DNA from 3 places in the Pseudomonas sp. S09G 359 genome. Region 2 is predicted to be linked to each of the others. Evidence: riboswitches for the same ligand, from Rfam matches in the RefSeq annotation. Region 2 holds a riboswitch; each other region holds the start of a gene.
The links. A riboswitch is a leader RNA that binds a small molecule or an ion and turns the genes downstream of it on or off. The one in region 2 is predicted to bind cobalamin.

Region 1: another riboswitch for cobalamin. It lies ahead of CXQ82_RS21275 (ABC transporter substrate-binding protein); the one in region 2 lies ahead of CXQ82_RS12655 (CbtB-domain containing protein).
Region 3: another riboswitch for cobalamin. It lies ahead of cobO (cob(I)yrinic acid a,c-diamide adenosyltransferase); the one in region 2 lies ahead of CXQ82_RS12655 (CbtB-domain containing protein).

Annotation. Positions count from the first base shown of each region.
Region 1 covers NZ_CP025263.1:4,669,894-4,680,599, reverse strand. The annotation lists gene CXQ82_RS21295 (hypothetical protein) at 1-175, shown strand, start outside; gene CXQ82_RS21290 (GNAT family N-acetyltransferase) at 172-657, shown strand; gene CXQ82_RS21285 (ABC transporter ATP-binding protein) at 1,018-1,782, opposite strand; gene CXQ82_RS21280 (iron ABC transporter permease) at 1,779-2,783, opposite strand; partial or broken gene CXQ82_RS21275 (ABC transporter substrate-binding protein) at 2,792-3,794, opposite strand; cobalamin riboswitch at 3,909-4,103, opposite strand; gene CXQ82_RS21270 (hypothetical protein) at 4,222-4,656, shown strand; gene CXQ82_RS21265 (ATPase domain-containing protein) at 4,653-6,119, shown strand; gene CXQ82_RS21260 (HAMP domain-containing sensor histidine kinase) at 6,129-7,148, shown strand; gene CXQ82_RS21255 (aldehyde dehydrogenase family protein) at 7,174-8,565, opposite strand; gene CXQ82_RS21250 (LysR family transcriptional regulator) at 8,669-9,547, shown strand; gene CXQ82_RS21245 (hypothetical protein) at 9,609-10,175, shown strand; gene CXQ82_RS21240 (hypothetical protein) at 10,186-10,395, opposite strand.
Region 2 covers NZ_CP025263.1:2,812,736-2,823,441, reverse strand. The annotation lists gene cobN (cobaltochelatase subunit CobN) at 163-3,921, opposite strand; gene cobW (cobalamin biosynthesis protein CobW) at 3,925-4,992, opposite strand; cobalamin riboswitch at 5,085-5,285, opposite strand; cobalamin riboswitch at 5,328-5,535, shown strand; gene CXQ82_RS12655 (CbtB-domain containing protein) at 5,631-5,819, shown strand; gene CXQ82_RS12650 (CbtA family protein) at 5,831-6,535, shown strand; gene CXQ82_RS12645 (cobalamin biosynthesis protein) at 6,532-6,924, shown strand; gene cobM (precorrin-4 C(11)-methyltransferase) at 6,995-7,741, shown strand; gene nfuA (Fe-S biogenesis protein NfuA) at 7,994-8,578, opposite strand; gene CXQ82_RS12630 (fatty acid cis/trans isomerase) at 8,731-10,706, opposite strand, start outside.
Region 3 covers NZ_CP025263.1:4,963,652-4,974,357, forward strand. The annotation lists gene CXQ82_RS22620 (cobyric acid synthase) at 308-1,759, opposite strand; gene cobD (threonine-phosphate decarboxylase CobD) at 1,756-2,745, opposite strand; gene cbiB (adenosylcobinamide-phosphate synthase CbiB) at 2,738-3,646, opposite strand; gene bluB (5,6-dimethylbenzimidazole synthase) at 3,643-4,293, opposite strand; gene CXQ82_RS22640 (cobyrinate a,c-diamide synthase) at 4,290-5,672, opposite strand; gene cobO (cob(I)yrinic acid a,c-diamide adenosyltransferase) at 5,669-6,280, opposite strand; cobalamin riboswitch at 6,358-6,594, opposite strand; gene CXQ82_RS22650 (C40 family peptidase) at 6,712-7,251, opposite strand; gene CXQ82_RS22655 (C40 family peptidase) at 7,396-8,040, opposite strand; gene hda (DnaA regulatory inactivator Hda) at 8,254-8,958, opposite strand; gene CXQ82_RS22665 (AI-2E family transporter) at 9,162-10,235, opposite strand; gene CXQ82_RS22670 (DUF2066 domain-containing protein) at 10,280-10,706, opposite strand, start outside.

The DNA.
Region 1 (10,706 bases), 1.9 Mb from region 2:
CGTGTATATCCTGCGCCTGAGCTGGCAGGCGGATGGCAGCATCGGTTACCAGGTCGCCAGTGGTGACATCTGGGACGAGAAAAAGATTGTCCAGGCGCCGGGCTTTAGCGTGCGCCACGTGAGCGTGCATGCGTCGGGGATGAAGGGCAGTGCTACGTGCGAGTTGCGTGAATGATTATTCAGCCGGTTGTGGCCGCTGACATTCCTGACGTACTGACCTTCGTTCTGCAGGCCCGTGCGGAGCTGTTTCCCAAGCTCAGCGGCGCCGGTATGCCGGCTGACCTGGCGGACTTCGAAGCCGTTTACCTGCAAAGCGATGGGCGGTTTCTGGTCGCGCGCGAGGGGGATCAGATTGTCGCCGCGATCGGCTATTTGCCTTACGACGGGCGCTTTCCCCAGTTGGATTATCAGGATCGCAAGACGGTGGAAGTGGTGCGGCTATTCGTGCTGCCAGCGTTTCGCCGCTTTGGTCTGGCGGGTAGGTTGTATCGCGAGCTGGAAGCGCTGGCGCGGGCGGATGGGGTAGAGGTGGTGTACCTGCATACCCACCCGTTTCTGCCGGGAGCGATTGATTTCTGGGTGCGGCAGGGCTTTGAGATTGTTGATATCGAAGCCGACCCGCTGTGGCAGACCACCCACATGCACAAGCCGCTGTAGATCCAAAGGTGGGAGGGGCGGTGCGACGATTCGACTTGCCCCCGATGGCTGTGGGTCAGTCCTGGATTTATCAACTGACACTCCCTCATCGGGGGCAAGCCCCCTCCCACTTTGGATTTTTGTTGTGCTGGAAATTTTGGTGTGTCAGCTAACTCGCAAGTCGATATATCGAAGCCGACCCGATCTGGCAGACCACCCACATGCACAAGCCGCTGTATATCCAAAGGTGGGGGGGGCGGTGCGACGATTCGACTTGCCCCCGATGGCTGTGGGTCAGTCATGGATTTATCAACTGACACTCCCTCATCGGGGGCAAGTCGAATCGTCGCACCGCCCCTCCCACATTTGAATTTTGGTGTGTCAGTTGGAGCGCAATCGCAATATTTGCGCCCCATCAAACGGGTCCGTCAGGTAATGCGCCTGCACCCCGAACGTGTCCTGCAGCCGCTGCGGCGTGAGTACTTCCAACGGCTTGCCCAACGCCACCAACCGCCCGCGATCGAGCACGGCCAGGCGGTCACAGGTCAGGGCCTGGTTAAGGTCATGCAGCGCAATCAGCGTGGTCACCGGCAGCGCCTGCACGCCTTTCAATATCGCCAGCTGGTGCTGGATATCCAGGTGATTGGTCGGCTCATCCAGTAACAGAATCTGCGGCCGCTGCGCCAGGGCGCGGGCGATGTGCACACGCTGGCGTTCGCCGCCGGAGAGGCTGCGCCAGGCGCGTGTGCTCAGGTGCGTGGCGTCCACATCGTGCAGGGCCTGGCGCACGATGGCGTCATCTTCGTCGGACCACGGGCTCAACGCCGACAGCCAGGGCGTGCGGCCCAGCGCCACGGCGTCGAAGACGCGGATGGCGTCGTCGGTGTCGGCCTGTTGCTCCACCACCGCCAGCTGTTGCGCGATGGCGCGGCGCGACAGCTCGCCCAGGCGCTTACCGCCAAGCTGCACCTGGCCCGATGCGGGCGCCCGCAGGCCGGCGAGCAGTTTGAGCAGGGTGGATTTGCCGGAGCCGTTCGGGCCGACGATGCCGAGGGTTTCGCCCTGCTCGACGTCCAGGTGAATATCGCACAGCAACTCAGCCTCGCGCACCTTGAAGCCCAAGCCGCTGCAGCTCAGTACGCTCATCGGGGGTTTCTCCGGCCAATCAGAATCAACGCAAACACTGGCGCACCGACCAGGGCGGTGACCACGCCCACCGGAATCACCTGGCCCTTGATCAGCGTGCGTGACAGCACATCGGCGGCAATCAGAAACAGCGCGCCCCCCAGCGCACTGGCCGGCAGCAAACGCGAGTGCCCGGTGCCAAGCAGCAGGCGCACAGCGTGGGGGATCACCAGGCCGACAAAACCGATGGAGCCGACAATCGAGACCATCACCGCCGTGACCAGCGCCGCGCAACCCACCAGCACAAATTGCACGCGACGTACCGGGATGCCAAGGGACGCCGCCGAGTCGCTGCCGAAAGTGAACGCATCCAGCGCGCGCCGGTGCCACAGGCACACCGCCAGGCCGATGACCGCCACCGGCACCGCCAGCCACACAGAGGGCCAGCGCACGCCGCTGAGGTTGCCGAGCAACCAGAACATGATGCCGCGCGCCTGTTCGGAACTGGCCGACTTGGTGATCAGGAACGCGGTGAGGGCATTGAACAGCTGCGAACCGGCGATGCCCGCGAGGATGATCTGCCCGGTGCCGCTCACGGAGCCGCTGGCCCGCGCGAGCAGAATTACCAAGGCAAAGGCGGCCATGGCGCCTACAAATGCACCGGCCGACAACGAGATCAAACCGCCGCCCACGCCCATCAGCGCCACCAACACCGCGCCGGTCGAGGCGCCGGCGCTGATGCCCAGCAGGTACGGGTCGGCCAGCGGGTTGCGCAGCAACGACTGCAGAATCACCCCACAGGTTGCCAACCCGGCACCGCACGCGGCGGCGACCAGGGCGCGGGTCAGGCGGTAGTTCCACACCACGCCCTCATCGATAGGGTCCAGCACGTAACTGGCGCCCCAAAGTTTGTTGGCGAGCACCTGCAGCACCACCTGGGGTGAGATGGCGGTTTCGCCGATGGCCACGCCGGCGAGCACGGCGATCAGCAGCAGGGCCAGGGCGAGTAGGGTTCGGATCACGCCTGTACTCATTTGCGCAGGTCGTAGCCGTCGATGGCCGTGGCCAGTTGTTCAAGGCCGTCGAACATGCGGATGCTGGCCTGCAACGCCAGGGCATCGAGGATGATGATGCGGTTGTTTTTCACCGCGTCCATGTTGCGGGTCACTGCGCAGGAAGGCGAGTTTCTTTTCATGGTCGTCGGCGGGGTAGCGGCGACGGTCCATACGTGCGATCACCAAAAAGGTCGGGTTGGCCTTGGCGATGGTTTCCCAGCCGACGGCGGGCCACTCTTCATCGGACTGCACCACATTGGTCAGGCCGAGCGTTTGCAGGATGAACTCCGGGATGCCCTTGTGGCCGGCCACATACGGGTCGCTGGCCATCTCGGAGCTGGAGAACCACACCAACGCGCTGGCCTGCTTGAGGCCCTTGCTCTGCACGGTGGCGACGGATTTGGCCAGGCGCGCCTTGAGCTCGTCGTTCAACTGCTGGCCGCGGTCCTGCACGTCGAAGATCTGCGCCAGTTGGCTGATACTTTTATAGATGGTCTCGATGCGGAACGGCTCCAGCCGCGTGCCGTCGGCGCCCACCAGGTTGTCCTTGCCTTCGCAGTCGGAGGGCAGCAGGTAGGTGGGGATGTTCAACTCATGGAACTGCTCGCGCGTGCCCACCACGCCCTGCGGGCCGACCACCCATTCCAGCTCGGCCGCCACCAGTTGCGGGCGCTTGGCGATCACCGCTTCGAAGCTCGGCTCGTTATTGGCCAGGCGTTCGATGCCATCGTTCAGGGCCTTGTACTGCGCCAGCACGTTGTTGAACCACAGCGAGGTGCCGACCACTTTGTCGCCCACGCCCAAGGCGTAAAGCATCTCGGTGGCAGCCTGGCCGATGGTCACGCTGCGTGCAGGGGCTTGCTGGAAGGTCACGTTGATGCCGCAGTTCTCGACGGTCAGCGGGTAGTGAGTCGGTGCCGCGTGGGCCAGGGCACAGAAACCCAGGCCGGTGATCAGGGCGGTAACGCGTGGCAGCATGGGGCTATCTCCGTAAAGCCGTAGGTGAAGCAGGGGCGGTACGGCTTGGAAACACACCCTCGAGCGCTGCCGAGCGGGCAGGGCAAGGACGTCCTTCCCGGACACCCCGCCGGTTAGTGTTCTTACTCGGCCGGCAGGTCTCCTGACTGATGCGTCGTCGCCACGCTCCGGCCTTCCCGGGCAAGGCCCAGTGGCGTCAAGGAGCAGGCTCAGCACCTACAGTTGCGGGGGCAGTTTCGATTGGCGCGGTGTACCGCGTTTCGAATTCCCTATTAGTCCCGTATGGGAACCGGCGCGGTATGGTAGTCGATCGTGGCTGGCCGGGGGAACCTCATCCGTACGCATTTGGCCCGCGGGCCCGGATGGGGTCTCTAAACCTCGGCTTAGGGTGTACCATCAGTCTCTGTTCATCAGAAATCAGTCAGACATGCCCACGCTTAGCGAAGAGAGCCGCCGGATTGTAGCTACTCTGGTGCACCGCGTTGGTCCGCACGCTGACACTGCAAGCATCGCCGAGGCGATTGTTTCGATTTTGCAGGATATGGACGCAGCACTGGCGCCCATAATCGGCCAGCAGGGCGTTGCCGCGCTGTACCGGCGCAGCTTCCATCTGTGCGTCGCCAACCATCCACGCCTGGCCGTCAGCTATGACAGCGTGCCGGCGGCGATGGATCTGCTTGCCCTCAAATCCGTTCTCGTCGAGCAAAACGAGACCGATGCGCGGTTTTTCGGTGAGGTGTTGCTGACAACCCTCTACGAACTCCTGACCACGCTGATCGGGCCTTCACTCACCGCACGTTTGCTGGTGGGTGTGTGGCTGCCTCCTTCGAGCGACACCTCTTCGCAGGAAATTTCGCCATGAGCACCAAAGTGACTATCAACCGTCTGGCCACGGGTGTGCCAGGACTGGACGAGGTCCTGGGCGGTGGCCTGCCGGAGTTTTCGTTCAACCTCATCGCCGGCCCTCCGGGATGTGGCAAAACCACCCTCGCGCACCAGATGATGTTCGCCCTGGCCACGCCCGAGCGCCCGGCGCTGTTCTTTACCGTGCTCGGGGAGCCGCCGCTGAAGATGCTGCGTTATCAGCAGCAGTTCGATTTCTTCGACGATGAAGCCATCAACCAGTCGATTCGCTATATCAACCTGGCAGACGACACCCTGGCCGGTGATCTGGACGAAGTGTTGCGGCGCATCGTCAGTGAGGTCGAGGCGCATTCGCCGTCGCTGGTCTTCGTCGATTCGTTCCGCTCCGTGGTGCTGGCCAGCCAGACCCAGCACAACCCCAACAACAACTTGCCGCAGTTCATCCAGCAACTGGGCATGTTGATGACGACGTGGCAGGCGACGACCTTCCTGATCGGCGAGTATTTCACCGAAACCGACACCAATCCGATCTTCACTGTGGCAGACGGCCTGATCTGGCTGCGGCAGAGCGTCGAGCGCAATTCGATGGTGCGCAAGATGGAAATCATGAAAATGCGCGGCCAACCGACCTTGCCGGGGCTGCACACTTTCCGGATTGCCACTTCGGGGATCAAGGTGTTCCCGCCGGCCGCCCTCAACCGGTCGGTTGAAGTGCCGCCGACGTTCCCGATCACGCGCCTGAAAATGGGCGTGCCGGCCCTTGATGAAATGCTCGGCGGCGGCCTGCCTCGCGGCTATTCGCTGCTGGTGGCCGGGCCGTCGGGCTCGGGCAAGAGCATTCTGGCCGCGACCTTTCTGGCCGAGGGCGCGCGCAACGGTGAGACCGGGGTCATCGCCGTCTTCGAGCAGCGGCCCAATCATTCGCAGAACCCGCAGTTGGCCGAGTTGATCAAGAATGGGCAGGTGGGCCTGGTGGACAGCCGCGCGCCGGACCTGTCGATTGACGAGATCGTGCAACTGCTGCTCGGTGAGATCAGCCGCTTGAACGCCTCCCGCGTGGTGATCGATTCGCTGTCGGGCTTTGAACTGGCGCTGGCGCCGACCTTTCGCGCGGATTTCCGCGAGTCGTTGTCGCGCATGGTCACCGCGTTGACCGGGGCCGGGGTCAGCGTGTTGATGACATCGGAGCTGGAAGACCGTTACACCGACCTGCGTTTCAGCCCCTACGGCACGGCGTTCCTCACCGATGCGATCATCGTGCAGCGCTACATCGAAGTAGAGAGCCGCTTGCTGCGCATCATGGCGGTGGTCAAGGTTCGCGCCAGCGCTCACTCGGATCAACTGCGCCAGTACTACATCGACGATAACGGCCTGCAGATTCGCGACATGTTGCCGGAGCAGGAAGGCTTGTTGGGTGGGCGCCCGACCAAACAGGTTTCGACGGGAGACAAACATGTGTGAGCCCGGCTCATGAGTGAAACCGGCGGCAAGAATGACAGTGAGCTGAATACAGCGGCCCACGAGCTGTTCCTGCTTGGCCAGAAAACCGTCGAGGCCCGCGCCGTGCTCGCCGCCCTGCAACAGCAACTGAGTGACGTCAGCAGCCGCCTGGTGGATACCCAGCAGGTCGAGCAAGTGATCGAGGCCAACCAGCAACTGGTCGTGGCGATCCTGCTCGCGCAATCCGACGCGGCCAGCCCGCCACGCGTGGAAGAACAGCGTTTGTACCAGGAGCTTCGCGAGGCGAATGCGCAGTTGGTCATTGCTGCGCTCAGCGCTCAAGACCTGCAGGCCACGGCCGAGCGCGCGCTGGGCCAGCAGAAAAGTATCCTGGCGATGGTGGCGCATGAGCTGCGCAACCCGTTGACGCCGATCAGCATGATCGCCGAGCGCATGGTGCGCCTGCCGAGTGACCAGCTGCCGCGCATGCGTGAGCTGATCGAAGGCCAGGTGCAGCATATTTCACAGCTGGTGGATGACCTGTTGGACGTGTCCCGCGTCAGCACGGGCAAACTGCGTGTCGAGCGGCGCAAGGTCGACATGCTGTACATCCTCCGCAGCGCTATTGATGCCTGTGGCCCGGTGATGCGTGCGAAAAATCAGCACTTTGAGGCCCATCTGCCCGATGGCCCGTTGACGGTGAGTGGTGACCCCGGGCGCCTTGCGCAGATCCTGAACAACCTGCTGGCCAACTCGGCCAAGTACACGCCGGTGGGGGGCCGTATTGTGCTGTCGGTGACCGTCACAGACGCGTTGAGGATCAGCATTGGCGACAATGGCATCGGCGTTTCGGCCAAGGCGTTGCCGTTCATCTTCGACCCTTATGTGCAGGACGAGCATGCCATCGGCTTCAATGGCTCGGGTTTGGGGATCGGCTTGACGGTGGTGCGCGAACTGGTGGAAGCCCATGACGGCACGGTTACCGCCATGAGCGAAGGCAAGGACAGGGGCAGCGAGTTTGTGGTGACGCTGCCGCTGCTGGATGCCTGAACACAGGCTTTTGCGTTGACTGGGCTTACTTGCGATCCAGCCACACCGTCTGCGCATTACAGAATTCCCGCACACCAAAGTGCGACAATTCACGCCCAAACCCACTCTTTTTCACCCCACCAAACGCCACCCGAGGGTCGGACACGCTGAACGCGTTGACGAAGATCCCGCCGGTCTCCAGCTGATTGGCGATGTTGCGCGCCTTGGCCGCATCGGTGGTGAAAATGCTCGCGGTGAGGCCGAATTCACTGTCGTTCGCCAGGGCCACAGCGTGGTCGGCATCGCGGGCAGTGATGATTGAGGCCACGGGGCCGAACAGCTCCTGTTTGAACGAGGTCATCTGGTCGGTGACATTGGCCAGCACGGTCGGCTCATAGTAGTTGCCGGCGCCGGCTGCTTTGTTACCGCCCAGCAGCAGCGTCGCGCCTTCTTCCAGGGTGGCCTGGACCTGGCCGTGCAGCTCGTCGCGCAGGTCGAAGCGGGCCATGGGGCCGATGTAAGTGGCGGTCGCCGTCGGGTCGCCCATCACCAGGGCACGGCTGGCTTCCAGGAACTTGGCGGTGAAGGCTTCCACCACACCTTCTTCGATGATCAGGCGCTTGGCGGCGGCGCAGACTTGGCCGCTGTTCTGGAAGCGGCCGATCACAGCGGCCTGAACGGCGGCGTCGAGGTCGGCGTCGTTGAGCACAATGAAGGGGTCGGAGCCACCCAGTTCCAGCACGCATTTCTTCAGCGCAGCCCCAGCCTGGGAGCCGATGGCCATGCCGGCGCGCACGCTGCCGGTGAGGGTCACGGCGGCGATCCGCGGGTCGGCGATGGCCTTGGACACACCTTCGGTGGTCACGTTGATCACTTCGAACAGGCCGTCAGCGAAGCCGGCTTTCTGAAACGCTGCTTTCATCAGGTAAGCGCTGCCCATCACGTTCGGCGCGTGTTTAAGCACATAGGTGTTGCCGGCGAGCATGGTCGGCACGGCGCCGCGCAGCACTTGCCACACCGGGAAGTTCCACGGCATCACGGCGAGGATCGGGCCCAGCGGGCGGTATTCGATCTGAGCGCTGCCGTTGTCCACCAGGGTCGGTTCCGGCGCCAGCATGGCCGGGCCTTGGGCGGCGTACCATTCGGCGAGCAGCGCACATTTCTCGATTTCGGCACGCGCCTGGGCGATGGGTTTGCCCATTTCCAGGGTGATCATCTGCGCCATCTCTTCGGCTTGGTCGCGCAGGGCGGCGGCCAGGGCCAGCAGCAATTCGGCACGCTGGCTGACTGGCTGGCGGCGCCAGGTGCGGAATGCGCCGGTGGCACGGTCGAGGGCGGCGTCCAGTTGCGACGCGGTTTCATACGGGTAGCTGCCGACCGTTTCGCCATTGGCGGGGTTGATCGACAGGGCGTGGGTCTGGGGGGAAATAGCGTTCATGGCACCGTCCTGCTGAATGAGTGGAATGGGTTCAGCGTACGGGGCTGGATCTTTTATGGAAACTGAATAATATTAAGCAATACGTTCACGATTGGAGAATGACTTGGATCTGGTGCAGCTGGAAATCTTCAAGGCCGTTGCCGAGCAAGGCAGCATCAGCGCCGCCGCGCAGTTGATTCATCGGGTGCCGTCGAACCTGACCACGCGCATCAAGCAACTGGAGCAGGATTTGGGCGTGGAGTTGTTCATTCGCGAGAAAAGCCGCCTGCGCCTGTCGCCTGCCGGGTGGAATTTCCTCGGTTATGCGCGACGCATTCTCGACCTGGTGCAAGAAGCCCGGGCCACGGTGGCGGGGGAGGAGCCCCAGGGCGCATTTGCCCTCGGCTCGCTGGAAAGCACAGCGGCGGTGCGCATTCCGGGGTTGCTGGCGGCGTACAACCAGAAGCACGCCAAGGTCGAACTGGACCTGAGCACCGGGCCATCGGGCACCATGATCGAAGGCGTGCTGTCGGGGCGCCTGACGGCGGCCTTTGTCGATGGCCCGGTGCTGCACTCGACGTTGGAAGGCGTGGCGGTGTTCGAAGAGGAAATGGTCGTGATCGCGCCGCTGCATCACGCGCCGATCAACCGCGGGCAGGATGTGAATGGCGAAAACATCTATACGTTTCGCTCGAACTGCTCGTACCGGCACCATTTCGAGCGCTGGTTCTCACAGGATGGTGCGATGCCGGGCAAGATCTTCGAGATCGAGAGCTACCACGGCATGCTCGCCTGCGTCAGCGCCGGTGCCGGCCTGGCGCTGATGCCGCGCAGCATGCTGGAAAACATGCCGGGCTTCGCGGCGGTGAGCGTGTGGCCGTTAGCGGACAACTTTCGCATCCTGCACACCTGGCTGATCTGGCGGCGGGGGACGGTGTCGCAGAGCTTGAGCAGTTTTGTGAAGTTGCTGGAGGAGCGCGGGGCGATTCGCGAGGGGGTGTGAGGGAAGGCTCAGTGATTCTGGTCTACGCTCGTCGTTGTCACCCCTTGAGAGCGATCCGCGAATGGACAAACCACCTGGTTCGAGCCTGGTTCAGGTGCCCACGGATGATCAATTTTTGTGGCGACCGATTGCCTGGATTCCGTTGCTGTTTACATCGATCGTGGTCTTTGGCGGGTGGAGCGCGGATTTTCTCAAGCTGACGTGGGCTAACGCTTTAGTCAGTGGGTTGGCGCAAACGCTGCCGTCTATCGAAACATGGGCTGAAAAGTCATTTTTTTCCGAGGTCACGCGGCTGATTTTTGCGTTGGCGTGGCTGTTCAGTGTGTATTACGCCGTGCTGATTGCATGCTGGGTGCCTTATCGAACACTGTTTCTGCGCTCATTGGTCAACAGAAGGCGCCACCTTGCGATCTTGCCTGTCGTGGTAATGGGCGGCTTCGGGGTGTTCTTCTTAACGGTGACCTTTCCCGAAGAGCCTCACTGCACGCGCAACTGCGTTTATGAGTCCGCAGTGATTCAGGTGCTCTATTCGTCGGTAGGGTCATTTCTTACGGGCTATGGCCTGGCAATGCTGTACTGGTGGTTAAGCAATTTTTCCAGAATTCACTTCGACAGGCCTCTGCACTGAGGGCCGGGCATCAGCCGCCGAATTGCAGGGTGCCCATGGCCAATTTTGCCATGATTGCGGTCGCGCCCAACTGCACCAGCCACAGCGCAAGGCCACCGAGGAACACGCCGAGCGCTACTTGCAGCACCAGGCTTTTCTGGCGTTTGGCTGGCGGTGTGCGCGGGGTGTAGTCATGCAACTCGTCGCGGTCGGCACGCAGGTCCAGGTCGTCGTTTCTCATAGAGTTCTCACAGCAAAGGGGCAGTCAGGGTTCAGTCTAGGGGCTGCGCGTTGTGCCCAGTGAATTTTTTGCAGGCGCTGCGCCTTTTGTGGCGAGCGAGCTTGCTCGCGCTGGGGTGCGTAGCGGCCCCTTGTTCAGGCACCGCGTTTCGTCAGGAAGTTCAAGGTGGCGGGGTTTGGGGCTGCTGCGCAGCGCGTTGTGCCCAGTGAATTTTTTGCGCGCGCTGCGCTGCTTGTGGCGAGCGAGCTTGCTCGCGCTGGGGTGCGTAGCGGCCCCTTGTTCAGGCACCGCGTTTGGTCAGGAGGTTCAAG
Region 2 (10,706 bases):
CGGGCTTCTAGTGGCGAGCGGGCTTGCCCGCGCTGGGCTGCGCAGCGGCCCCTATAAGTGAAACCTATGCGTCCTGAAAAAACGCGCTGTGCAATTTTGGGGCTGCTGCGCAGCCCAACGCGGGCAAGCCCGCTCGCCACGGCAAGCCGGGGTCCGGCGCCTCTAGTCTTCTTCTATATCCAGCAACAGGTTTTCCAACGCCTCGCGGTACGCCCCCGGCTCCTGCCACAGGCCACGCTGCTGGGCTTCGAGCATGCGCTCGGCCATGTCGCGCAGTGCCGCGGGGTTGTGCTGCTGCACAAAAGCGCGGGTGTCGGGGTCGAGCAGGTAGGCGTCGGCGAGCAAAGCGTATTGATGATCGTCGATCAGCGCGGTGGTGGCGTCGAATGCGAACAGATTATCCACGGTCGCGGCCATTTCGAACGCACCTTTATAGCCATGGCGCTTCACGCCGTCGATCCACTTGGGGTTGGCGGCGCGGGAACGGATCACCCGGTTCAGCTCTTCCTTCAAGGTGCGGATCTTCGGCAGGTCGGGCTGGCTGTGGTCGCCATGGTAGCTGGCGGCCTTGTCGCCGCTCAGGGTTTCCACGGCAGCGAGCATGCCGCCCTGGAATTGGTAGTAGTCGTTCGAGTCGAGCAGGTCGTGCTCGCGATTGTCCTGGTTCTGCAACACCGCCTGCACTTGGCTCAGGCGCTGGGCGAATTGCTCACGGGCGGCGGTGCCTTCATCGGCACCGCCATAGGCGTAGCCGCCCCAGTTCAGGTAAACCTCGGCCAAGTCTTCGCGGCTTTGCCACAGGCGCCCGTCAATCGCGCCCTGCACACCCGCCCCATAAGCACCGGGCTTGGCGCCGAAAATGCGCCAACCGGCCTGTTTCGCCGCCGTGTCTTCATCCAGGCCAGACTTGCGCAGCGCCTCGCGCTCGCTACGCACCTTGGCGGCCAGCGGGTTCATGTCGTCCGGCTCATCCAGCGCCGCCACCGCCTGCACCGCCGCATCGAACAGGCGGATCAGGTTGGCGAAGGCATCGCGGAAGAACCCGGACACGCGCAACGTCACATCTACGCGCGGGCGGTCGAGCAAACTGACGGGCAGGATTTCAAAATCATCCACCCGTTGGCTACCGGTGGCCCACACCGGGCGCACGCCCATCAGCGCCATGGCCTGGGCGATATCGTCACCGCCGGTGCGCATGGTGGCCGTGCCCCATACCGACAGGCCAAGCTGGCGCAGGTGGTCGCCGTGGTCCTGCAGGTGACGCTCAAGGATCAGGTTGGCCGACTGGAAGCCAATGCGCCAAGCCGTGGTGGTCGGTAGGTTACGCACGTCGACGCTGAAGAAATTTCGGCCGGTGGGCAACACGTCCAAACGCCCACGGCTCGGCGCGCCACTTGGCCCCGCTGGCACGAAGCGACCACCCAAGGCATCCAGCAAACCGCGCATTTCCGCCGGGCCGCAGGCATCCAGGCGCGGCGCCACGACGATGCGCAGGCTTTCGATCACCGCCTTCACCGCCTCCCAGCCAGGCTCTTCCAACTGTTCCAGCGGCCCTTCCAGCGCCTGCTCGATCAAACGCGCGGCATACAATTCCAGGCGCTCGCGGGTATCACCGGCAGTGCGCCACAATTGCGCGTCGATCTTCTGCAATACCGCCGGACGGCGCCCGGTCCACGGCTCGGCCAACGCGCAATCGAGCGGGTCAAAGCCCAGCTCGAAGGCCTTGGCCAACACGCGCAGCAGGCTCGATTGCGGGCCACGGCCATCGCCACGCGGGATGCGCAACAAGGCCAGCAACGTGTCGATGCGCAAGCGGCCCTCCGGCGATTCGCCAAAGATATGCAAGCCGTCGCGGATCTGCGATTCCTTCAAGTCACACAGGTAGGTATCCAGGCGCGGCAGCCACACGGCGGCATCGGCGTCGTTATCCAGCTCAAGCTCCTGGTCGATGCGGGTTTCGCGCACCAGCTTGAGGATGTCTTTCTGCAGCTCAAGAGCGCGGCGCGGGTCGAGCAGTTGCGCCTCGTAGTACTCGTCCGCCAACAACTCGAGGTCGCGCAGCGGGCCGTAGGTTTCGGCGCGGGTCAGCGGCGGCATCAAGTGATCGATGATCACCGCCTGGGTACGACGCTTGGCCTGGGCGCCCTCGCCCGGGTCGTTGACAATGAACGGGTAGATATTCGGCAGCGGCCCGAGCAGCGCATCCGGCCAGCAGTTTTCCGACAAGCCCACGCCTTTGCCCGGCAGCCATTCCAGGTTGCCGTGCTTGCCCACATGGATCACGCCATGGGCGCCGTAGGTATGCCGCAACCAGAAATAGAACGCCAGGTACGCGTGGGGCGGCACCAGGTCCGGGTCGTGGTACACCGCGCTGGCGTCGACCTGATAACCCCGTGCCGGCTGGATGCCGACAAAGGTCAGGCCCAGGCGCAGGCCGGCGATCATCATGCGCCCGTCGCGAAACATCGGGTCGTTATGGGGTGCGCCCCAACGTTCCAGCACGGCTTGCTGGTTGGCGGGCGGCAGGCGCTTGAACATCGCCTCATAGTCGTCCAACGCCATGCTTTGATGGCAGGGGCGCAGGTCGAGGCTGTCGAGGTCGTTGGTCACGCCGCCGAGCAGATCATGGATCAGCGCGGTGCCGCTTTGCGGCAGCGTATCCGGCAGCGGGTAACCTTCGGCCTGCAGGGCACGCAGGATATTCAGCGCGGCGGCCGGCGTGTCCAGGCCCACGCCGTTGCCGATGCGACCGTCGCGAGTCGGGTAGTTGGCGAGGATCAGGGCGATGCGTTTGTCGGCATTCGGCACCCGCGCCAACTCGACCCAGCGGCGCGCCAGCTCGGCGACAAAATCCATACGCTCGGGCGCGGCGCGGTAGCACACCACGTCCGACTGGCTGCGCTCGCTGCGCCAGGCCAGGTCCTTGAAGCTGATCGGCCGACTGATAATGCGCCCGTCCAACTCCGGCAAGGCAATGTGCATCGCCAGGTCGCGCGGGCCCAGGCCCTGCTCACTGGCCTCCCAGCCGGGTTGGTTGTCTTGGGCGCAGATCGCCTGAATCACCGGGATATTGCGACGAAACGGGCGCAGGTGCGGCGCTTCGGGGCTGGATTGGGCAAAGCCGGTGGTATTCAGAATCACCGCCGCGCCTACTTCGTCCAGCAGGTCCTCGACCACCGCCAGGCAGCCGGGCTCCTTCAAGCTGGCCACCGCCATCGGCAACGGGTTGAGGCCCGCCGCCTGCAAACGTTGGCAGAACACGTCAATAAAACCGGTGTTGGCCGCCTGCAAGTGGGAGCGGTAGAACAGCACCGCCGCCACCGGCCACTCGGCGCGCCAATCCGCCTGCCAGTCAGGCAGGCTCGCATTGGCTGTATGCGGGTGATAAATCGCAGTGCGCGGCAGTGTCTGCGGCTCGGCCCAGGCATAGTCGCGGCCCAGATAGCCACTTGCGAGGCAGCGATAAAAATCCAGAGCATTGCCCAGGCCACCCTGGCGCAGGTAGTGCCACAGACGGTCGCGCGCCTCGACACCCACGGTACTCAGGCCGCTGAGTTCCGGGTCGGGGCGGTCATCGCCCGGCACCAGGATCAGCTGCACGCCGCGCTCGGCCAATTCCACCAACCGCTCGATACCGTAACGCCAATAACCGATGCCGCCATGCAGCGAAATCAGGATGACCTTGGCGTGGCGCAGCACCTCGTCGACGTACAAGTCGACCGAGGCGTGGTTCTGCACCTGCATCGGGTTGGCCAGGCGGAAACTGGGGTAATCCTCGGGCAACTGCTGCGCCGCTTCGGCCAGCAGTGCCAGGCTGGAATCACCGCTGCAGAGGATCACCAGCTCGGCGGGAGTTTGTCCAAGGTCGGCAATATTGTCGTCCGAGACAAAACCACCGGGCTGAGTCCTGAGCAGGTGCATGGGTTAAACGCTGAGGGCAGCGCGCAATTGCGCTTCAAGGCCTGCCGCGTCCAGCTCCTGGCCGATCAGCACCAGCCGCGTGATGCGGGCTTCGTCAGCGCCCCAGGCACGGTCGAAGTGCTTGTCGAAGCGCGTGCCCACGCCCTGGATCAGCAGGCGCATCGGCTTGTTCGGGATGGCAGCGAAGCCTTTGACGCGCAGGATGCCGTGTTGCACCACCAGTTGGGTCAAGGCGTCGAGCAGCAGCGCTTCGTCGGCTTGGGGCAGGTCAATGGAGATGGAATCGAAGGCGTCGTGGTCGTGGTCGTGGTCGTCTTCACCTTCGTGGTGATGATCGTGATGGCTGTGGCGACCGTCGATATGCTCCTCGGAGCCGGCGCCCAGGCCGATCAGCACGTCCAGCGGCAGGCGACCGCTGCTGGCTTCGATGATCTTCACCGCAGGCGGCAGTTCTTCAGCGACTTCCAGACGCACGCGGGCCAGGTCTTCGGCGCTGATCAGGTCGGATTTATTCAGGATCACCAGGTCGGCGCTGGCCAGTTGGTCGGCGAACAGTTCGTGCAGCGGCGATTCGTGATCCAGGTTCGGGTCGAGCTTGCGCTGGGCATCCACCTGGTCCGGGAACGCGGCGAAGGTGCCGGCGGCCACGGCCGGGCTGTCGACTACGGTGATCACCGCATCAACCGTGCAGGCGCTGCGGATTTCCGGCCACTGGAAGGCTTGCACCAAGGGTTTTGGCAGGGCCAGGCCGGAGGTTTCGATGAGGATATGGTCGAGGTCACCACGGCGGGCAACCAGCTCGCGCATCACCGGGAAGAACTCTTCCTGCACGGTGCAGCACAGGCAGCCGTTGGCCAGCTCGTACACGCGGCCGTTGGCTTCTTCCTCGGTGCAGCCAATGGAGCATTGCTTGAGGATTTCACCGTCGATGCCCAACTCGCCGAATTCGTTGACGATCACGGCAATGCGACGGCCCTGGGCGTTGTCGAGCATGTGGCGCAGCAACGTGGTCTTGCCCGAGCCGAGGAAGCCGGTAACGATGGTGACGGGGAGTTTGGCCAGTGTTTTCATCGGATGCCCTTTGGGGCGGGCATACGGGACGATAGGCCCTGCGGCGGCGCGCAGAAGCGGATTTCGTCACCGGATCACCCCGCCCGGTTAAAGTAGAAAATCGGTTGCGAGGCAGGTCTCCTGGCTTGGGGCTTACGGGTCTTGCGACCGGCGCTGGCTGCGCCTTCCCGCCGTATCGGCAGTGGCGTGGCAGTCAACTGAACCCTTCACAGTTGCGGGGGCAGCCGCGGCTTGAACCGCGTTCCCTTCTTAGCTCCGGCCTGGGCCGAAGAACCTCGAAGGTGCAAGGCTACAGGGGCACGCTGCATTTGACTACCGTCGCCCGCCCATGCTCTCCTACACATCTTGTTTCGGGTGCCCCTCACGGGGTGAAACGGGAAACCGGTGAGCCATGGTCTATGGTAAGTCCGGTGCTGCCCCCGCAACGGTAAGCGAGCGAAGCGTCATGGCCACTGTGCACGTGCATGGGAAGGCGATGCTTTCAGGACTCTAACCAGAATCCCCTCGCAAGCCCGGAGACCGGCCCGAAAAATTCAGATAACAAACCCGCGGTGGGCGGGCGCTGTTCAGAACCCTGCGTGCCTGGCTCGCGGGGTTTTCATGCGCCTGTGCACCCTGACACTCGTAAGGGACGCGCCATGTCGATCATCAGCAGCACTTCGCACACCGCCAGCAGCACCTCAACCCTGAGCCAGCGCCTGACCGCCGCCATCGGTGCGTCGATCCTCGGTGCGTGCCTGGTGTATTTCGCCGGTTTCTCGCATATCGAGGCGGTGCACAACGCCGCTCACGATACCCGCCACAGCGCCGCGTTCCCGTGCCACTGAGGCCTGCCGACATGATCAAGCGTATTGCCCAAACCGCAGGCTTCACCGGCCTGTTGGCCGCCCTGCTGCTGACTCTGCTGCAAAGTTTCTGGGTCGCCCCGTTGATCCTGCAGGCGGAAACCTTTGAAAACGCCCCGGCCGCCACCGAAGTGGCCCATGCACACGCCGCTGGCGCCGCCGAGCACAGCCATGACGCCGAGGCCTGGGAGCCGCAAGACGGCTGGCAGCGCGTGCTGTCCACCACCGGTGGCAACCTGGTGGTCGCCGTCGGCTTTGCCCTGATGCTGGCGGGCCTCTACACCCTGCGCACCCCGACCCGCACCGCCCAAGGCCTGCTGTGGGGCCTGGCCGGCTACGCCACCTTCGTGCTGGCGCCCACCCTGGGCCTGCCGCCGGAGTTGCCGGGCACCGCCGCTGCCGACCTGGCGCAACGCCAGATCTGGTGGATCGGTACCGCCGCCTCTACCGCCGTCGGCATTGCGCTGCTGGTGTTCGGCCGCAACTGGCTGCTCAAAGTGCTGGGCGTGGCGATCCTGGCCGTGCCCCACGTGATCGGTGCGCCACAACCGGAAGTGCATTCGATGCTGGCCCCGGAAGCACTGGAAGCGCAGTTCAAGATCGCGTCGCAGCTGACCAACGTGGTGTTCTGGCTGGCCCTGGGCCTGATCAGCGCCTGGCTGTTCCGCCGCAACCGCGACGACCACTACTCGGCATGACCCTGGTGGTCGGCCTGGGCTGCCAGCGGGGCTGCGAAGTGCACACCCTGCTGGCGCTGTTTGACCGCGCCCTGGCCGAAGGTGGGATCGACCGCCAGCGCATTACCGCGCTGGCGAGCGTCGATCTGAAGCAGGATGAGCCGGGGCTGCTCGCGCTGGCCGAGCGCCTGCAGCTGCCCTTGCAGTGCTTCAGCGTCGAGCAATTAGCCGTGTATGAAAGCCGCTTGAGCCATAAATCGGCCGTCGCATTCACCCATACTGGCTGCTACGGCATCGCCGAAAGCGCCGCCTTGGCCCTCGCCGAAAACCTCGCCGACGCCCCTGCCCGCCTGCTGATCACTCGCCAAAAAAACGCCCAGGCCACCTTTGCGTTGGCCTGCGCCGGCTAAAACCTCGATAATCGCCCTTTGCGAACATGAGCAGTCTTCATGCTCGCCCGTTTTTCGACAGGAATTTTGCATGACCGTCTACTTCATCGGCGCCGGCCCCGGCGACCCGGAATTGATCACCGTCAAAGGCCAGCGGCTGGTCCGTAGTTGCCCGGTGATCATCTATGCCGGCTCGCTGGTGCCGGCGGCGGTACTGGAGGGGCATCAGGCTGAACAGGTGGTCAACAGCGCAGCGCTGCACCTGGAACAGATTATTGACCTGATCAAGGCGGCGCACGCAAAAGGCCAGGACGTGGCCCGCGTGCACTCCGGCGACCCGAGCCTGTACGGCGCGATTGGCGAGCAGATCCGCCTGCTACGTGAGCTGGGTATCCCGTTCCAGATCATCCCCGGCGTTACGGCGGTGGCCGCGTGCGCAGCGTTGCTGGAGGCCGAACTGACGTTGCCGGATATCGCCCAGAGCGTGATCCTGACCCGCTATGCCGACAAAACCAGCATGCCCGCCGGCGAGGCCTTCGACAGCCTGGCGCAGCACGGCACGACCATGGCGATTCACCTGGGGGTCAACCATCTGGAGAAGATCGTCGCCGAACTGCTGCCGCACTATGGCGCAGATTGCCCGATTGCCGTGGTGCACCGCGCAACTTGGCCGGATCAGGATTGGGCGATTGGCACCCTCAGCGATATCGCTGAAAAAGTCGCGGCCAAAGGTTTCAAGCGCACGGCGCTGATTGTGGTGGGACGGGTGTTGGCCAGTGACAATTTCAGTGAATCATCGCTGTATCGGGCTGGGCATGCGCATCTCTATCGCCCATGAGTTTTTACTTTATAAAAACTAGACAAGACACTGATTTAATTGACTAAATACAAAACAAAATGTGGGAGGGGGCTTGCCCCCGATGGCGATGTATCAGGCTACTCATGAGGCGACTGACACACCGCTATCGGGGGCAAGCCCCCTCCCACAGTTGATCTGCTTTGTTAGGAAGATAGCGTAACCATTTGAAATACAAGCATAAAAAACGGCGCTCACGGGGCGCCGTTTTTTTGTTCGCAGTGAACGCCTTACTCAGTAGTAAGCGTTTTCTTTCTGCGTGTGGTCGGTCACGTCACGCACACCCTTAAGCTCCGGAATACGCTCCAGCAGGGTGCGCTCGATACCTTCGCGCAGGGTCACGTCCGCCTGGCCGCAGCCCTGGCAGCCGCCACCGAACTTCAACACGGCGATGCCGTCTTCAACCACGTCGATCAAGCTGACCTGGCCGCCGTGGCTGGCCAGCCCCGGGTTGATTTCGGTTTGCAGGTAGTAGTTGATGCGCTCGTTCACCGGGCTGTCGGCGTTGACGTTCGGCACCTTGGCGTTGGGCGCCTTGATGGTCAACTGGCCGCCCATACGGTCGGTGGCGTAGTCGACCACGGCGTCGTCAAGGAAGGCTTCGCTGAAGGCATCGATGTAGGCGGTGAAGCTTTTCAGCCCCAGGGCGGTGTCTTCAGGTTTCTCTTCCCCAGGCTTGCAGTAGGCAATGCAAGTCTCGGCGTATTGGGTGCCGGGCTGGGTGATAAAGACGCGGATACCGATACCTGGGGTGTTCTGCTTGGACAGCAGGTCAGCCAGGTAATCGTGGGCGGCGTCGGTAATGGTTATGGCAGTCATGGAAACTCCTCACAGGCTTGCCGGCAGTTTACGCCAAATTATTACCGAGGTACAAAGTCCTAGTGTTTTTGTCGGGATAGTTTTTGGCCGCGTGGAGTGCTGAGTACATATCCGTTATTTAGGCAATGGCGGATACGCACTCAACAACCCACTCACAAATTCTCATACCGATTCATGTCCAACACCCCCTCTTCCACCGGCGTGGTTTCACGAATGTACTGCGACAAATCGTGGAAATACTGCCAGAACAACGGGTGGCTGCGGCGTACGCCCCAGCGGTTGACAATCGCCTCAAAACGCTTGGCATCCTTGGCCCGCTCCATTTCGGCAACAAACTGCGGCACGTCCCCGGCCGGGATATTGAACATGAAATTCGGATAGCTACTGAGCACCCCAGGATAAATAGTCACGGTATCCAGCCCCGGCTGATAGCGATAAGCCTCGCCCAGCAGGAACGCCACATTACTGTGCGCACGGTTGCGCAACATGCTGTAGACCACCCGTTTGCCGTCGGCGGTTTCAATGCGCAGCATCGTGGCCTCGGGCAACTGCTCGATAACCTTGAGCCCGGCTGCCGGGCGAGATGTCAGGCGGCTCAGCGCTTGCTCGGCATCCTGCAACGCCGGATCGATACCATCCCGCGAGCAAAAAGCCCCGGAGCAGCGGTTGATCGGGTCGGGGCTGGCGTTCAGGTCGCCGTAACGGCTGAGCAACTGGTTGGCAAAGTCGCGCTTGGGATCCTTTTCATCCAGGTGCAAGCCGGTGGGCTTGTCGTCGTCAATGGCTTCATAGTCCAGCCACAGCTTGATCTTGCCACTGTTCTGGTACCAGTCGTCCATAAAGTCGTCGCGGCTGTCGGCCGGCATCAGCCGCAGGAAATTCTGCTCGGCGCCATTGCGGATCAGGTCGAAATACAAGCGCGTCTGAGCCTGGTGCGACACATTGCCGAACACATCAAAGTTCACCGCCAGTTGATAGTAGGTGCGCTCCAACAACGGATAGTCGAACAGCCACATCGTCTGTGGCACTTCGCCGATCAAGCCTTTGCTCACCGCCGCGCTGTCGAAGTGGCGGAAGATCGTCAGCAGCGCATTGTCATTGCCCGCCCACAGGCTCGACCAGCTTGGCGGCGGCAGGTCGGCGTAGCTGTCACGGCGCAAGGCCTCGTATTCATTGCGTTTATCCCGGTATTTGAGCCACAGGCTGAGCACACTGCCGACATCGTCGATCTGCCCCGGCATCGCCAGCAGTGGCGTGGCCTGGCCTCGATAGCGGGCATCGTTGACATACAGGTCGTGGTCCGGGTCTTGGAACAGGGTCCAGAAATTGTCGCGAATCACGTCCGTGGCGATCTGCCCACGGCACACCGGCCCGCGAATAAAAGTGCGCACGAAGTATTCGGCGTTATCCAGCATGAACTGGTAGCGCGCCTTGGCCGGGATCGCTTCGAAGGTCTCGAATGGGTTGGCGCGGCGCCCGGGACCGTAGCCCGGCAAGGCATTGACCTGCCAGTCAGCGGCGTAGAACAGCTGTTTGATCCGTGCCATTTTCGCCGCGCTGAACGGGTAAGTGATGTGGGTTTTGTGCACGATCACGCCCTGTACCGGCCACAAGCGGTAGTAAACCTGGGTACCCGGGTCATCGTTGGGGCGGCGCGTGGCGATCAGGTCGATGGGCTGGCCACTCGGCGTGCGCGAACGCACCCATTGGAAGAAATGCCCCGGTTCGCCATTCTCGAAATAGATATGGGCCAGAAACAAATGCTCGAACAACCAGCGTGCCACCAGGCTTTCACGGGCGCCCGGCTGGTTGAACAGGTTTTCCCACTGCTGCACCTGCAAGGCTTCCTTGGCGCTGGGCGCCAGGCCCTGCTCATCAATCGGCGCCCCGGAGGCCAGCCAGCGTTGCAGCGTCTGGTATTGCTGGTCGGTCAGGCCGGTGACCGCCAGCGGCATGCCTTCCTTGGGATGAGCGCCGGCGTAGGCGTTGAACTCGCCGGGCGTGGCGCACATGTTTTCACGGTTCAGGCCCAATACGATCTCGTCGGGCAACTTGGCGTTGGGCTGCAGCGGCGCGTTGTGGCCCAGCTCCAGCATGCGCGCCATCAGCGCCGCCTGGCTGCCCTGGG
Region 3 (10,706 bases), 2.2 Mb from region 2:
AACGCAGGCTTGAATCCGTGGGTAACCCGGCAGGACGCCGGGTTAGCCGCGCTGGGCCAAGGATGGCCCATCGCGGCGGCCCACGGATTCAAGCCGGAGTGAGGGCACACCGAGCCTAGGCGAGGTGCCGAGTGGTGGGGCGAAGACCTTTTGGTTACTTTTGGGTCTTTCCAAAAGTGACCCGCTGTAAGAGCGGAACCGTAGGTGGCCGTTACACCAGGAATGGATATGTACACCGGGAGACCGCTATCGGGCGCAAGTCGAATCGTCGCACCGCCCCTCCCACACTTTAACCGCGTGCACATAGTCAAATCCCGCATAGCTTGCGCAGTAAAGCAGTATCGAGGTGATTATCTACCAAGTCCGCCAACCGCTCGATATCCCGCTCACGCAAAGCGTGATAGTCAACCTCCTGCACATCCTGCAACCCAGCCCAACGCAGCAAAGCACTACAGGCAGCCGGGGTTTCAAACACCCCATGCAGGTAGGTCCCAAGAATCTGCCCATCTGCACTCAAAGCCCCATCACTGCGACCATCATCCAACTGCACCGCAGCCCGAGACAAACCATCGCCAGACGTCACCCCAGCATGAATCTCATACCCACTGACCTCAGCCCCCTCAAGCACCAACCGCCCCCGCACATTACGCAGTTGCTTCTCCTCTTCAAGCGTCGTACTAAACGCCAACAACCCCAACCCTTCACTGGACCCGGCAACCCCCTCTAACCCCAACGGGTCATGCACCTGCTCCCCAAGCATCTGCAACCCACCACAAATCCCCAACACCTTGCCGCCATAACGCAAATGCCGCACCACCGCCGCATCCCACCCATTGGCACGCAAATAGGCCAAATCACTGCGCACACTCTTGGACCCCGGCAAAATAATCAGATCCGCCGCCGGAATCGCCTGCCCCGGCCCAACAAACTGCAAATCCACCTGAGGATGCAGGCGCAACGGATCAAAATCCGTATGGTTACTGATGCGCGGCAACACCGGCACCACCACCTTGAGCACCTGCTCCGCCTTATCAATCTGACGCCGGTCAATACCGTCCTCAGCCTCCAGGTGCAGGTCCATCACATACGGCAACACCCCCACCACCGGCTTACCGGTACGCGCCTCCAGCCAATCCAGCCCCGGCTGCAACAAGGCGATATCGCCGCGAAAACGGTTGATGATAAAACCCTGGACCCGCGCCTGCTCGCTGGGCGACAGCAACTCAAGGGTGCCAACCAGATGGGCAAACACCCCACCGCGATTGATATCCGCGATCAGCAGCACCGGGCAGTCCACCGCCTCGGCGAAGCCCATATTGGCGATGTCATTGGCGCGCAGATTGATCTCCGCAGGCGACCCCGCGCCTTCGACCATCACCACCGGATAGGCAGCGCTCAACCGCGCATGGGAGGCCAGCACCGCCTGCATCGCGATGGCTTTGTAGTCGTGATAGGCCACCGCATTCATGCTGGTAACCGCCCGACCGTGGATGATCACTTGCGAGCCGGTGTCGCTGTTGGGTTTGAGCAACACCGGGTTCATGTCGGTATGCGGCGCCAGGTTGGCCGCCTGGGCCTGCACCGCCTGGGCGCGGCCGATTTCGCCGCCTTCGGCGGTCACGGCACTGTTGAGCGCCATGTTCTGCGGCTTGAACGGTGCCACCGCCACGCCCTGGCGCACCAGCCAACGGCACAGCGCGGTCACCAGGGTGCTTTTACCGGCATCGGAGGTGGTGCCTTGCACCATCAGCGTACTCATACCGCTTCCTTGTAGGCGGCCAGGGCCGCGTCGAGACGCTGCCAGTCGACGTCGGTGTCGGGCAGGCCGAAGCGCAGGCTGCTGTCGTGGGCAAACAGCCGCAGCAGGATGCCGCGCTGGGCCATGAATTCATGCATGCGCTCGGCGTGCGGTGTGATCAGCCATTGGAACAAGGCGCAGCCGCCCTGGGGCTGGAAGCCATGGCCTTCAAGCAAGGCATACAGGCGCTGGCCGGCTTCGATGCACCGCGCGCGTTGTCGCGCATGCCCGGCGGTGTCGCGCAGGCACGCCTGGCCCAGCACCCGTGTTGGCCCGCTGACCGCCCAGGGCCCGACTTGTTCGGCGAGCAACTTGAGCAACCGCCGTTCAGCCAGCACAAAGCCCAGCCGCACACCGGCCAGGCCGAAAAATTTACCGAACGAGCGCAGCACAATCAGGCCAACCTGATGCGCCTGGCTGGCCAGGCTCAATTGCGGAGTCACGTCCATGAAGGCTTCGTCCACCACCAGCCAGCCACCGCGCTGGGCCAGCCGTGTGTGCCAGTCGAGCAGGCGTTGTGGGCTCAAGCTCAGGCCAGTGGGGTTGTTGGGGTTGACCACCACCAGCACGTCGAGGCCGTCGAGGAAGAAATCGACTTCCTGCTCCTGCACTTCGCGCACCACGTAACCAGCGCGGCGCCAGGCTTCGGCGTGCTCGGCGTAGCACGGTGACAACACGCCGACTTTGCCGGCACGGCGCAGGCGCGGCAGCAGTTGGATCGCCGCCTGGGAGCCGGGCACCGGCAATAGATGGGCGGCGCCGTAATACTCGCTGGCGGCCTGTTCCAGGCCGTCGTCGGTTTCGGGCAAGCGTGCCCAGGCCCGCAGCGGGATCTCGGGGATCGGCCACGGCCACGGCGCGAGGCCGCTGGACAGGTCGAGCCAATCAGCCTCGGCAATCCCATACTGGAGCGACGCCTTGCGCAACCGACCACCGTGTTCAAGCATAGAATTGCGCCCCTGCACAAAGGATCAGCAGCCACAACCATACGCCGCGTTGCACCAGTTGCCAGCCTCGGTCGATGGAATCGGCATCCGCCGCCGGGCCTTCGCCCAATGGCGGACGCTGGTGCACTTCGCCGTGATAGATCGCCGCGCCGCCCAGTTCCACGCCCAGGGCGCCTGCACCGGCAGCCATCACGGGACCAGCGTTGGGGCTGTCCCAGGTCGGGCCCTGGGTGCGCCAGCATTTGAGGGCCAGTCGGGTCTTGCCCAATACGGCGTAGGTCAGCGCCACCAGGCGAGCAGGAATGTAGTTCAGCACATCGTCGATTTTTGCCGCAGCCCAGCCGAAGCGTTCGAAGCGTTCGTTGCGATAGCCCCACATGGCGTCGAGGGTGTTGCTCAGGCGGTAGAGCACCACGCCCGGCACGCCCGCGACGACAAACCAGAACAGCGCGGCAAACACCGCGTCACTGCCGTTTTCCAGCACCGACTCGGTGGCGGCGCGGGCGACTTCGGTGCGGTCGAGTTCGCTGGTCTGGCGGCTGACCAGGTAGCTCACGCGCTTGCGCGCTTCATCCAGGTCATCGCTGCGCAACGCCTGGGCCACCGGGATCACATGTTCGCCGAGGCTGCGCATGCCGAGGGCACAGTACAACGCGAGGATCTCCAGCACCCAACCGATATACGGCGCCCACGACAACGCGGTGGCCAGCAGGGTCAAGGGCACGACGGCGATAAACCAGGCAGTTACGCCATGGCTGCGCCAGCCGCGGCCGCCGCTGTTGAAACGCTGCTCGATGCGCCCGGCAAACGTGCCGAACGCTACCAGCGGATGCCAGCGCCTGGGTTCGCCCAGCAGCGCATCCAGCGCCACCGCAGCAACACACAGCAAGGCCACACTCATTGACTCACTCCCCACACATTCTCATACAACATGTCACTCAACGGCCGAGGCTCGGTCCAGCCTTCGAGCTGCAACATCGGTGCCGGATAGAACTCGGTAACGGGCCCCAGGCACAACACGGCCAGGGGTTTGGCGCCAGGCGGCAGGCCCAGCAGGTCGGCCAGGGCCTGGGGCTCGAACAGCGAGACCCAGCCCATGCCCAGCCCTTCGACGCGGGATGCCAACCACAGATTCTGGATCGCACAGGACAGCGAGGCCATGTCCATTTCCGGCAAGGTGCGACGCCCGAAGATATGCCGCTCACGATCATCCATCAGCGCCGCCACCAGCACTTCGGCACAGTCGTGGATGCCTTCGACCTTGAGCTTCATGAACTCATCGGAGCGCTCGCCCAACGCCTCGGCGGTGCGCACGCGCTCTTCCTCCACCAATTGCTGAATCTGCCCACGCAGCTGGCGGTCGCTGATGCGGATAAAGCGCCACGGTTGCATCAAGCCCACGCTCGGCGCCTGGTGCGCGGCCTGGAGCAGGCGCTGGAGCAATTCGGGGGCCACGCTGCCGCCGCTGAAGTGGCGCATATCGCGGCGTTCGGCGATGGCGCGGTAGACGGCCTGGCGGTCGGCCTCGGGGAAGGCGTTGTCGGTCATGGCCTCTTCGGGGGCAAGCCCCCTCCCACAGTTGACCGCGTTCCAAATGTGGGAGGGGGCTTGCCCCCGATGGCGGTCTCCTTGTCAGGCAAAAATAACGCGGCCACCGCTGCCGGATTCGACGGAAAGTAAAAGTGCACGTAGGACGCAGTCATCCGCCCCTGCCGATACACCGCCTCGGCGCCGCGCCCACCATTGGGGCTCAGGCCGCGCGCGATGGGCTCCCACGCCGTGGTGGTCAAGGAATGGTGGTAGGTATGCCCGCGCAATGTGCCTTCCGGCAGCTCGACATTTTGCAGGGCCAGGGCCGCGAGTTTCTTTTGCATCACCGCGTCGCCCTGCAACAGGCCGACCAGTTCGGCGCGGGTGCCGTCGACGTCGGTGAGCGAGTCGAGCAGATAGAGCATGCCGCCGCACTCGGCGAGCAAGGGCTTGCCGGCGGCGTGATGGGCACGAATGGCGTCAAGCATCGGGGTGTTTTCCGACAAGGCCTTGTGATGCAGCTCCGGATAACCACCGGGCAGATAGAGGCTGTCGGCGTCAGGCAATTCGCGATCGTGGATCGGAGAAAAGAATTTCAGCTCGGCGCCCATCGCCCGCAGCAGGTCGAGGCTGGCGCCATAGGTAAAGGCGAAGGCTTCGTCACGCGCCACCGCAATGCGCACACCGGCCAGCAATGGCTCGGCCTCGATCACCTGTGGAGCGGCGAAGGTCACCGGTGGCGGCAACGCGACTTCACAACTGCTGCCCAGGGCTTGGGCGGCGGCGTCCAGGCGCACGTCGAGGTCATTCAGCTCACTGGCCTGCACCAGGCCGAGGTGACGGCTGGGCAGTTCGATCCCGGTTTCGCGGGACAGCGCGCCGTACCAACGCAGGCCTTCGGTGAGGCTGCCTTCGAGTAATTGCGCATGGCGCAGGGTGCCGACGCGGTTGGCCAGCACCCCGGCGAACGGCAGGTCCGGCTGGTAGCGCGCCAGGCCCAGGGCCAGTGCGCCGAAGGTCTGCGCCATGGCGGTGCCGTCGATCACGCCGAGCACCGGCACGCCAAAGTGCCGCGCCAGGTCGGCGCTGGACGGCGTACCGTCGAACAGCCCCATCACGCCTTCGATCAGGATCAGGTCGGCCTCCCCCGCTGCTTCCCACAGCAGGCGACGACTTTCCTGCTCGCCCACCATCCACATGTCCAACTGATACACCGGCGCACCGCTGGCGCGCTCGTGGATCATCGGGTCGAGGAAGTCCGGGCCGCATTTGAACACGCGTACCTTGCGCCCCAGGTTGCGGTGCAAACGGGCCAGCGCGGCGGTGACGGTGGTTTTGCCCTGGCCAGACGCCGGTGCGGCGATCAAGACAGCCGGGCAATGACGGGGCTGGTTCAAAGTTCGACGCCCTTCTGTGCCTTGATACCGGCCTGGAAGGCGTGCTTGAGCATGCCCATTTCGGTAACGGTATCGCCCATTTCGATCAGTTCAGGCTTGGCGCCACGGCCGGTGACCACCACATGTTGCATCGGCGGGCGGGCTTGCAGGTCGCTAAGCACCTGGTCGAGGTCAAGGTAACCGTGCTTGAGGGCGATGTTCAGCTCATCCAGCACCACCAGGCCAATGGCCGGGTCTTGCAGCAGCTCACGGGACACCGCCCAGGCGGCTTCGGCGGCGGCGATGTCGCGCTGGCGGTCCTGGGTTTCCCAGGTAAAGCCTTCGCCCATTACATGGAAGCGCACTTGCTCGGGGAAGCGGCGGAAAAACAGCTCCTCACCGGTGCTGTTACGCCCCTTGATGAACTGCACCACGCCGCACTGCATACCGTGGCCCATGGCCCGGGCCAGCATGCCGAACGCCGAGCTGCTCTTGCCCTTGCCATTGCCGGTGAGCACCAGCAGCAGGCCGCATTCGTTGGGGGAGTTGGCGATGCGCTCGTCGATCACGGCTTTTTTGCGCAGCATGCGTGCCAGGTGGCGTTCGTCGCGGTCGGGGGTATCGGTCATGGCAGCTCTCCGTTGGGAGTGAACAAAAACGGCGGGCAGGAAAAACACATACAGACAGCCAAGCATCGCCCACCGTGATGCTGTTGAATGGTCCAGGCCGGTCTCCGGGCTCATGAGTGGCAGGCATGCCGACGCTGCGCCTTCCCATATCTCAGGCGATACAGTGGCAAAAAGGCAGCGTTTTTCTCATTTACCGTTGCGGGGGCAGCGCCGGGATCGCGGCAGCACTGTGTACAAGTGCGCTCACTCACCGGCTTCCCTGTTTCACCCTGTCGACCCACCGGTCACAGAGCACCTGAAACAAGCGGCGAAGGTTAGTGGGTTGGGGGTGGAGCGTCAATTAAAGACGCCACAAAACCAATGTGGGAGATTGTATGGTTGAGGGGCAAGCCTCAACCATAGAATCTCCCACATTTGGATCTTTTGCCGATTCAGGGGTTACGCGCCAGATTCCCTGGCAGTACGCGCTTGGCGCTGAGGTAGGCATTCTGCCAATACGCCTTGGACAGAGTGTCCAGCTTCACCGTACCGCCGGTTTGCGGCGCATGCACAAAGCGGCCTTCGCCGACGTAGATGCCGGCGTGGCTGACCTGGGAGCCGCCACCGGTGGCGAAGAACAGCAGGTCGCCGGTTTGCAGGTTCTGCTCGCTGACATCCTGGGCACGCATCACGATCAGTTCGCGGGTGGTGCGCGGCAGGGAAATGCCCGCCGCGTCACGGTACACAAAGCCGATCAGGCCACTGCAGTCAAACCCCGAATCCGGCGTATTGCCACCCCAACGATACGGCGTGCCAACCAGGCCCAGCGCGCGGAAGAGCACATCTTCGGCTGCAGGCGAATAATTCTGGCTGGAATAGTTGAACACCGGCTTGGGCTTGACCGCGACAGGCGCGGGCGGCGGTGGTCGGCTTGCGCAGGCGCTGAGCAGCGCGGCGCAAAGGATAAGAATCAGGCGGGCCGAGGTCGACATGTGCAGAACAATCCTGGTCTGGATGCGGCTTTCGCTGCCGAACGCTGAAAACCAGAACGCGCAAGCAAAGCTCGCGCGAACGGATTACAACAATATCCAGGGATTCTAGCGCTTACACGTCAAACTTCAAGTATCACTTTAAGTTTACTTGCTAGCGGTAACCGTAGTCGGGGCCATCGCGAGTGCGCGCTTGGCTTCGATGAAGGTTTTGCTCCAGTAGCTGTCACCCAGGCTATCGACCCGGACACCACCACTGCGGCGGCTGCTGGAGTGGATAAACTGGTTATCGCCCAGGTAGATACCGGCATGGCTGACACGACCACGGCCTGCAGTACTAAAGAAAAGCAGATCACCCGGCTTGAGGTTGTTGCGTGCGACCAACGGTGCTTTCACGTTGATCATTTCGCGGGTGGAGCGTGGCAGGTTCATGCCAGCTTCTTCACGAAACAGGTAGCCGATGAAACCACTGCAGTCGAAACCGGCTTCAGAGGTACCGCCAAAACGGTAACGGGTACCGATCAGGGACATGCCGCGTTCGAGGATGCTGTCGGCCAGGACTGGAAGCTGGTAAGGCTTGTTGCCGCCGAAGTTGGCGAGTTCGTTCTCAGTGGCCTGCTCTTCTTTATAAAGAGCGTCCTCATAGACAGTGGAGGACTGCGCTGCGACGAATTTTGCCTGGGATTGTTGTTGAGGTTTTTGCTGCTCAACCACCTGTTGAGGGTGGGAGGCGCAACCAAACAACAGGGTAACGAGTGCGAGAGGCACGAGGGGTGCGAAGCGATTTAGCATGGGCACGACCGTGGCTGATATGTAAAGAAGCCGAGACTATGCCCTCTATCACATCGATTTGCAAATTCAATCGTGATCTATGTGACTTCTTGTTTGGACTATGACATCTAAGCCCTTAACACCCTATGCAACCCATTTGCGTGGCCAAACCGGCCCAAACGCGGGTTTTCTGACGCCTGGAATTTGCCAAAAGCCCCGTAAACAAAGGCTTGGCTACCAGCCGAGGGTTTCCTTGAGGAAGGGAATCGTCAGCTTGCGCTGAGCCTGCAACGAGGCTTGATCGAGCTGTTCGAGCAAATCGAACAAGGCGCTCATGCTGCGGGTACCACGCGTGAGAATGAAGTGCCCGACTTCGTCGGTGAGGTGCAGGCCGCGACGCGATGCGCGCAACTGCAGGGCGCGCAATTTATCTTCGTCGGACAAGGGGCGCATCTGAAAGATCAGCGCCAGGGTCAGGCGCGATTTGAGGTCGGCCAGCTTGACCGGCAGCTCACGCGGCGAGGTGGACGCGGCAATCAGCAGGCGCCGGCCGCTGTCACGCAAGCGGTTGAACAGGTGAAACAGCGCCTCTTCCCACTCCGCCTTGCCAGCGATGGCCTGCAGGTCGTCCAGGCACACCAGTTCGTACTGCTCAAGCTGATCGAAGATGCCGATACCGCGGTCCATCAACTCAGCCAGCGGCAAGTAAACCGCCGGCTCGCCCATCTGCTCGAAACGCAGGCACGCCGCCTGCAACAGGTGGGTACGCCCCACGCCGTGCTTGCCCCACAGATAGATCAGGCTTTCGGTCCACCCGGCGTCGGCTTCGCAGAGCCGCTCGACATAGCCGAGTGCAGCGGCATTGGCGCCTGGGTAGTAGTTGATAAAGGTGGCGTCATCACGCAGACGCACACCTAAGGGCAGCTGAATCGGTTTCATGCTGACTGAACGGCTCCAAACGAACCGTTAGTGGCCTCTGTGTAAAGTTTGCAAAGTTTATACCCGTGACGCCGGGCGCACAATGCAGCAGACCACAAGCAAAATCAAAGGTTTGCGTTAACTTGGCGGTTTTGCGCAAATAGTTTGACAGCCTATCGCCATAAACTACAAACCCGGCCGAAGCCGGGTTTGTGACGCAGCGGTTACAGGTCCGGGTCTTCGACGCCCGTATACACATCCGAATCCTTGTATAGATCATGCACATGGCGCACCAGCACCATGATCACCGCCGCCACCGGCAGCGCCAGCAGGATCCCGGTAAAGCCGAACAGCTCACCGCCCGCCAGGATCGCAAAGATCACCGCCACCGGGTGCAGGCCAATCCGATCGCCGACCAGTAATGGCGTCAGCACCATGCCTTCGAGGGCCTGGCCGACCATGAACACCGCGACAATCCCCAGCATCGGGTACAGGTCGCCGCCGAACTGGAATAGCCCGGCAACCAACGCCGCACCGATACCGATCACAAAGCCCATGTACGGCACGATAGCCGCCAGGCCGGCAATCAAGCCGATCAACAGGCCCAGCTCCAAGCCAATAGCCATCAAGCCGGCCGCGTAGATGATCCCCAGGGCCAGCATCACCAGCAGTTGGCCACGCACGAACGCGCCGAGCACCTCATGGCATTCGCCGGCCAGGGACACGATGCGCTCTTCGTTGTTGCGCGGCAGCAGGCTGCGGATCTTGGCCATCATGATGTCCCAGTCACGCAGCAGGTAGAACGCTACCACCGGGATCAGCACCAGGTTGGTCAGCCAGCCGATCAGCGCCAGGCTGGAGGCGGTCGCCTGGCTGAGCACCACACCGACGATATCGGTGGTCTGGCCCATATGCTCGCTGATGGCTGCCTTGACCTTGTCGAACTTCCAGAAGCCATCGGCCAATCCCAGTTTGGCCTGGGCCCACGGCATCGCCGTGTGCTGCAGCCAATCGAGCATCTGTGGCGCCAGCTCGTACAGGCGGAACAGCTGCTTGGCCAGCATCGGCACCAGCACCAGCACCAACGCGGTGATGATCAAGGTGAACAGGGCAAACACCGCCACCACGCCCAGGGTGCGCGACAGGCCGGCTTTTTCCAGGCGATCCACCACGGGATCGAACAGATAGGCCAGCAGCAACGCAACCAGGAACGGCGTCAGGATCGAATGCAGCAAGAACACAAAAACGCACAGCAGGACGATCCCGCCAAGCCACACCCAACGACGCGTATCCGCCATAAACCACTCCATCTGTTATTTGCTTCTATATAGAAAGAAACTTTTTACCAACGAAAACGCAGCTGCGCCTGAGGCTCTGGTGCTACAACCGGTTGCGTGCCATCGACCACCGGTTGCTGCACCGGCGCCTCGCCAGCAGGCACCTCCTGCAACTTGGCCAGGCTCAACTGGGTGCGCAACTGCTCGGCACTGCCATTCACGCGATACACAATGCGATTGCCATCCACCAACAGTGGCTGGCCACCAAACGGCTCCAACAGATGCCCCAGGGCGGCGTAGCGCTCCAGGGTCATGCCCTGCACTTCCAGGAGTTGCTCGGCACTTACCCCTGGCTTGACCGCAAAGCGCGGCGCGAGTTTTTGGCTGACGGCGAGCAGCACGGCGTCGGCCACCGCAGCGGTGTCGGCGCCTTGCGCCGTGCCCTGTTCGCTCTTGTCGCCCAGCCACAGGCGCCACTTGGCCTGCCACTGG